2 regions of the Variovorax sp. 01T432 genome follow, and region 1 is predicted to be linked to the other one. Evidence: riboswitches for the same ligand, from Rfam matches in the RefSeq annotation. Region 1 holds a riboswitch; the other holds the start of a gene.
What was found. Region 1 has a riboswitch for S-adenosylhomocysteine ahead of metH (methionine synthase). Riboswitches for the same ligand answer to the same signal wherever they lie in the genome.
Positions count from the first base shown of each region.

Region 1 (3,510 bases):
CTCGTCCTTCAGGATGGCCGGGAACGGACCCGCCAGATCCCAGGTCTGGAAGAACGGCCCCCAATCGATGTACCTGGCGAGTTCGCTCAGGTCGAAGTTCCTGAACACGCGGCGGCCGATGAACTTGGGCACCGGCGGCGTGTAGCTCGACCAGTCGATCGGCGTCTTGTTCGCCCGCGCCTTGGCGAGCGGCCACATGGGCGTCTGCTTCTTGTTGGCGTGCTGCAGCCGCACCTTGTCGTAGTCGGCGTTGAGCTCGTCGATGTAGCTGGTGGCCTGGTCGGACAGCAGCGACTGCGCCACGCTCACGCTGCGCGATGCATCGGGCACGTAGACCACCGGCCCTTCGTAGTGCGGCGCGATCTTGACCGCCGTGTGCACCCGGCTGGTGGTGGCGCCGCCGATCATGAGCGGGATCTTCCGGATGCGGAAATGATCGTCCTTCTGCATCTCGCCGGCGACGTACTGCATCTCTTCCAGGCTGGGCGTGATCAGGCCCGAGAGCCCGACGATGTCCGCGCCCTCGACCTTCGCCCGCGCGAGGATCTCGTGGCAGGGCACCATCACGCCCATGTTCACCACCTCGAAGTTGTTGCACTGGAGCACGACGGTGACGATGTTCTTGCCGATGTCGTGCACGTCGCCCTTGACGGTGGCGATGACGATCTTGCCCTTGGTGCGGACGTCGCGTCCCGCGGCTTCGTCCTGGCGCTTTTCTTCCTCGATGTAGGGAATCAGGTGGGCCACGGCGGACTTCATCACGCGCGCCGACTTCACCACCTGCGGCAGGAACATCTTGCCCTGGCCGAACAGGTCGCCGACGATGTTCATGCCGGCCATCAGCGGGCCCTCGATCACGTGCAGCGGCCGCCCGCCCGTGGCCAGGATCTGCTGGTAGGCCTCCTCGGTGTCCTCGACGATGAAGTCCGTGATGCCGTGCACCATGGCATGCGAGAGCCGCTGGTTGACGTGCACGAAGTTCTCCGGCGTGCCGCGCCATTCGAGCTTCTTGCTCTCGTCCTTGGCGCCGCTCTTCGCGCTCTCGGCCACCTCGACCAGGCGCTCGCCGGCGTCGGGGCGGCGGTTGAGCACCACGTCTTCCACGCGCTCGCGCAGCGTCGGCTCCAGGTCGTCGTAGACGCCCACCATGCCCGCGTTCACGATGCCCATGTCCATGCCCGCCTTGATCGCGTGGTACAGGAACACGGTGTGGATCGCCTCGCGCACCGGGTCGTTGCCGCGGAAGCTGAAGCTCACGTTCGACACGCCGCCCGACACCTTGGCGCCCGGCAGGTTCTGCTTGATCCAGCGCACGGCGTTGATGAAGTCGACGGCGTAGTTGTTGTGCTCCTCGATGCCGGTGGCGATCGCGAAGATGTTGGGGTCGAAGATGATGTCCTCGGGCGGAAAGCCGATCTCGTCGACCAGCAGGCGGTAGGCGCGCTCGCAGATCTCGATCTTGCGCTCGTAGGTGTCGGCCTGGCCCTTCTCGTCGAAGGCCATGACGACCGCCGCCGCGCCGTAGCGCCGCACGAGCCTGGCCTGGTGCATGAACTGCGCCTCGCCCTCCTTCATGCTGATGGAGTTGACGATGCCCTTGCCCTGGATGCAGCGCAGGCCGGCCTCGATCACTTCCCACTTGGAGCTGTCGACCATGATCGGCACGCGCGCGATGTCGGGCTCGCTCGCGATCAGGTTCAGGAAGCGCACCATCGCGGCCTTGCTGTCGAGCATGGCCTCGTCCATGTTGATGTCGATCACCTGCGCGCCGTTCTCGACCTGCTGGCGGGCCACGGCCAGCGCTTCCTCGAACTGGCCGTTGAGGATCATTCGCGCGAAGGCCTTGGAGCCGGTGACGTTGGTGCGCTCGCCGATGTTGACGAACAGCGTGCCCTCGCCGATCTGCACGGGCTCGAGGCCGGACAGCTTCATGGAGGGGACCGGGAGGGCGGAAGAATCGGAAGTAGACATGGGCTCACCTGCGCAACGTGGGTTCAGGCGAGCGTCGTTGCAATCCAGTGGCTGGAAGCCCAAGCCTGACGCGGCGCCGTCGAATGGCGACGGCCCGCGCTGCAACGCTCCTTGGGGAGCGCGGATTTTACGCCGGCTGCGCCGCCCCGGCCGCCGATGCGGGCAAGCCGAACAGAAGGTCGAAGACCCAGTTGAAGACGAAGGTGTAGACCAGGAAGAACGCGACCAGGCCCAGGTCCATCACCAGCGCCTGCCAGAGGCTCACGCCCAGCCCCCAGGCGAACATCGGCACCAGGAAGGCGATGAGCCCGCCCTCGAAGCCGACCGCATGGGCGATGCGCCGCCGCACGCCGCGCCCGCGCACCGCCTGGCGCGACTCCCAGCGCTCAAACAGGGCATTGAAGGCCAGATTCCAGACCACGGCGATCACCGACGCGACGACCGCCAGCACGCCCGAATGGCCCATCCCCTGCCCCGAGACGAGCGAAAGCCCGACGCTGGCCGCGACGATGGCAATGCCTTCGTAGAGCGTGATGTAGACGACGCGGCGCTTGAGCCCTTGCATGAATCTTCCTTCTTGATCGATGTTTGCAGCGACTTTATGTGCGCATCTCTGATATAAAAAGTCATGTTCCTTCAGAAAATTTGATAGATAGGCCGGCATGAGCTTTTCCAGCGACAACGTCCAGGTGTTCCTCGCCGTGCTCGACCACGGCTCCTTCTCGGCCGCGGCGCGGGCGCTGCGCAGGGTTCCTTCGGCCGTCAGCATGGCGATCGCGACCCTGGAGGCCGAGCTCGACCTGCCGCTGTTCGACCGCGCCGGCCGCGAACCGCAGCCCACGCCCGCGGCGCGCTCGCTGGAGCCGCAGGCGCGGCTGCTCGCCGCCCAGTTGAAGCAGCTCCAAGTCCAGGCGCTCGCGCTGACGCAGGGCCTCGAGAACCGGCTCACGCTGGCGATCGCGCCCGAACTGCTGGCCGCGCCCTGGAGCGGTCCCCTGGCCGCGCTGGCGCAGGAATACCCGCTGCTGGAAGTCGAGGTGCTGGCGGCCCCGCAGGCCGACGCGCTGGAGCTGCTGCACAGCGGCCGCGCGCAGCTCGCGCTGGTGTTCGAGCGCCCGAGCCTCGACGGCCGGGAGGGCTTTCAGGAAGTGGCCAACGACACGATGGTCGCGGTGATGGCGCCCGACCATCCGGTCCTGGCCGCCGCCGGCGGGCGCCTGCGCGAGGAGCACCTGACGACCACGCGGCAGATCGTGGTGGCGGGGCGCGATCTCGCCACCAGCGACCCGCGCTTCGTCTTCGCGCGCCACGTCTGGCGCGCCGACAACGCGCTCGCGGCGCTGAGCCTGCTCACGGCGGGCCTCGGCTGGGGCTGGCTGCCGCGCAACTTCGTCCGCCCGCACGTCGCCGCCGGTGCGCTGGTCGAGATCCCCTTCGAGAACCTGTCGAACGGGCTGGACCTGTGGGTGGACGTCGTGTGGTCGCGCGAACGACCGCTCGGCCTGGGCGCCCAGCGCTTCGTCGCGCTCATCGCGCGCA
Region 1 covers NZ_JBFTPS010000036.1:48,973-52,482, forward strand. The annotation lists gene metH (methionine synthase) at 1-1,932, opposite strand, end outside; S-adenosyl-L-homocysteine riboswitch at 1,994-2,090, opposite strand; gene AC1DNF_RS23955 (PACE efflux transporter) at 2,099-2,536, opposite strand; gene AC1DNF_RS23960 (LysR family transcriptional regulator) at 2,634-3,510, shown strand, end outside.

Region 2 (3,510 bases), on a different contig from region 1:
GCTGCGCCAGCCCTTGCTGCAACTGCTTGGTGCGCAGGGGGTTCTTGAGGATCACCGTCATGAAGAGCTCGGGCGCGAAGAAGGGCAGGCCGGTGAACTGCAGCGAGGCGCCGTCGGTGATGGTGTCGCCGAGTTGAACGCCGCCGTGCGTGGTGAAGCCGACGATGTCGCCCGCATACGCTTCTTCGACCGCTTCGCGGCGCTGGCTCATGAAGGTCACTACGCTGGTCGGGCGCAGCTCCTTCGACGTGCGCTGGACCTTGAGCTTCATGCCCGGCGTGTACTTGCCCGACGCCATGCGCACGAAGGCGATGCGGTCGCGGTGGTTGGCGTCCATGTTGGCCTGGACCTTGAACACCACGCCGGCGAACTCCTTGTCGTCGGGCTGGATCTCCCGAACCACCGGCTGCCTGTTGACCATCGTGGTGCTGGTGCGCGATTGCGGCGGCGGGGCGAGATCGACCAGCGCGTCGAGCACTTCCATCACGCCGAAATTGTTGACGCCAGAGCCGAAGAACACGGGTGTCTGCTTGCCGGCGAGGAAGGCTTCGCGGTCCCAGGTGGGCGACGCGCCGGTGGCGAGTTCCATGCTCTCCATCGCGGTGTCGAACTCATTGCCGAAGCGTTTGTGCAGCTTCTCACGGTCGGCCAGGGGCATGGCCTCGAAGTCCTGCGGCAGGCGTTCGCTGCCCGACTCGAACACCGTCATCGCGTGCGTGCGCAGGTTGATGATGCCGCCAAAGCTCTTGCCCTGGCCCACGGGCCAGGTCATCGGCACGCAAGGCATGCCGAGTTCGCGCTCGATTTCGTCGAGCAGTTCGAGCGGCTCGCGCACCTCGCGGTCCATCTTGTTGACGAAGGTGATGATGGGCGTGTCGCGCTGGCGGCAGACCTCGATCAGCCGGCGTGTCTGCGCCTCGACGCCGTTCGCTGCATCAATGACCATCAGCGCCGAATCGACGGCCGTCAGCACGCGGTAGGTGTCTTCCGAGAAATCCTTGTGGCCGGGCGTGTCGAGCAGATTGATCACGTGATCGCGATAGAGCATCTGCATCACCGACGACGCGACCGAGATGCCGCGCTGCTTCTCGATCTCCATCCAGTCGGAGGTGGCGTGCCGCGTGGCCTTGCGCGCCTTCACGGAGCCGGCGATCTGGATCGCGCCGGAGAACAGCAGCAGCTTCTCCGTCAGCGTGGTCTTGCCCGCGTCAGGGTGGGAAATGATCGCGAAGGTGCGGCGGCGGCGGGTTTCGGAAGCGTATGTCATGGGGTGAACGCGGAGCACGCTCACGGGCGCGGGCTGCTGGACGCAAAGCCTGCAATTTTAGCGAGCAGGGCTACAACGGTGGCGAGAAGCCGTCGCGGCCGACGAGCATGCGCAAGGCGGTGGGCTTTCCGTCCTTCACCTGCGCCGTGATGACCACCTTGGCGCCGGCGACCACCAGCGCCGCCTGGTCGTTGTTGGCCGGCTTGAAAGTCACGACCGGCGTGCCCGGCGGCACGATGACCGTCTGCTCGCCACCCTTGTACTTGAGCACCAGCTTCTGGCCGCCCGGAACCGAGGAGGGCGCAGCCGAGAGCGTGGAGACGGTGGCATTGGTCATGGTGCTCTGGGGCATGAAGTCCCAGGGGCGGTGGCCTTCGCCGGTGCCGCGCGCCGCCTCGGGAAACACCAGGACCTCGAGCGCGCGCTGGGTGCCGTCCGGCTGCGGCATCGCGCCGGTGCCGATGAAGCTGTTGGGCTTGATGTCGGCCAGTGTGAGAGGAATGACCTCCGACACGTTCATGTCGGCGGGACGCGCCATCGTGACGGTCTCGCCGCTGCGGTCCTTCACGGTGATCGAGGTCGCATCGACGCTTTCGATGACGCCGCGTACGCGCACGGTGGGCTGCGCCGTCGCGCCGGCTGGCGTCTGGGCCCATCCGGGGAGCGGCGATGCCGCCGAGGCGGCGATCAGGAACGAAGTGGCGAGGGCATTGACTTTGAACATGGTCGAGCGCCGGGGCGCAATGGTTGAGGGTCGGCGATGCAGTCTAGGGCGAACGGGAAATCGCCGCTGGCGCCGAAAAACCGGCGCGCGCTAAAATCCCGCTTCCGAGGAGCGTTGCAGCGCCGTCAGGCGTGAGGCTCGGACCACATCGCAACCACGCTCACCCGCTGTTCTCGCGGTGAGTCCTTCCCCGAACGCAGCGGCATCTTTCAAGCTTGCTTTGGAGTTTTCATGAGCGCTGTTCTCAAGCCCACCCCCGTTGCCACCGCCGACCAGGCGATCGCCGACCTCTCTCTTGCCGCCTGGGGCCGCAAGGAAATCCGCATCGCGGAGACCGAGATGCCCGGCCTGATGTCGATCCGCGAGGAATTCGCGAAGAGCCAGCCGCTCAAGGGCGCGCGCATCACCGGCTCGCTGCACATGACGATCCAGACCGCCGTGCTGATCGAGACGCTGCAGGCCCTCGGTGCCACCGTGCGCTGGGCTTCCTGCAACATCTTCTCGACGCAGGACCATGCCGCCGCCGCCATTGCCGCCACGAACACCCCGGTTTTCGCGATCAAGGGTGAGTCCCTCGAAGACTACTGGGACTACACCCACCGCATCTTCGACTTCGCACCCAAGGGTGCGCCCGGCGAAGGCCCGAACATGATCCTGGACGACGGCGGCGATGCCACGCTGCTGATGCATCTGGGCCAGCGCGCCGAGAAGGACCAGAGCGTCCTGGCCAGTCCGACCAGCGATGAAGAGCGCATCCTCTACGCGGCGATCAAGGCCAAGCTCGCCGTGGACCCGACCTGGTACACCCGCAAGTCCGCCGAGATCATCGGCGTGACCGAGGAAACCACCACCGGCGTGCATCGCCTGAACGAGATGAGCGCCAAGGGAACGCTGCTGTTCCGCGCCATCAACGTGAACGACTCGGTCACCAAGAGCAAGTTCGACAACCTCTACGGCTGCCGCGAATCGCTGGTGGACGGCATCAAGCGCGCGACCGACGTCATGATTGCCGGCAAGGTGGCCTGCGTGGCGGGCTATGGCGACGTGGGCAAGGGCTCGGCCCAGGCGCTGCGCGCGCTGAGTGCGCAAGTGTGGGTGACCGAAATCGACCCGATCAACGCATTGCAGGCCGCGATGGAAGGCTACAAGGTCGTGACGATGGAGTACGCCGCCGACAAGGCCGACATCTTCGTGACCACCACGGGCAACCGCGACGTGATCCGCCACGAACACATGGTCGCGATGAAGGACCAGGCGATCGTCTGCAACATCGGGCACTTCGACAACGAAATCGCCGTCGCGTCGATCGAGAAGTACGAATGGGAAGAGATCAAGCCGCAGGTCGACCACATCACCTTCCCCGACGGCAAGAAGATCATCCTGCTGGCCAAGGGCCGCCTCGTGAACCTGGGCTGCGGTACGGGCCACCCGAGCTTCGTGATGTCCTCGTCGTTCGCAAACCAGACCATTGCGCAGATCGAACTCTTCACCAAGCCGGACGCCTACCAGGCCGGCAAGG
Region 2 covers NZ_JBFTPS010000057.1:11,950-15,459, reverse strand. The annotation lists gene AC1DNF_RS29595 (peptide chain release factor 3) at 1-1,267, opposite strand, end outside; gene AC1DNF_RS29590 (hypothetical protein) at 1,338-1,991, opposite strand; S-adenosyl-L-homocysteine riboswitch at 2,093-2,160, shown strand; gene ahcY (adenosylhomocysteinase) at 2,223-3,510, shown strand, end outside.
Region 2: it holds a riboswitch for S-adenosylhomocysteine, as region 1 does, so the genes downstream of both, ahcY (adenosylhomocysteinase) here and metH (methionine synthase) in region 1, are expected to answer to the same signal.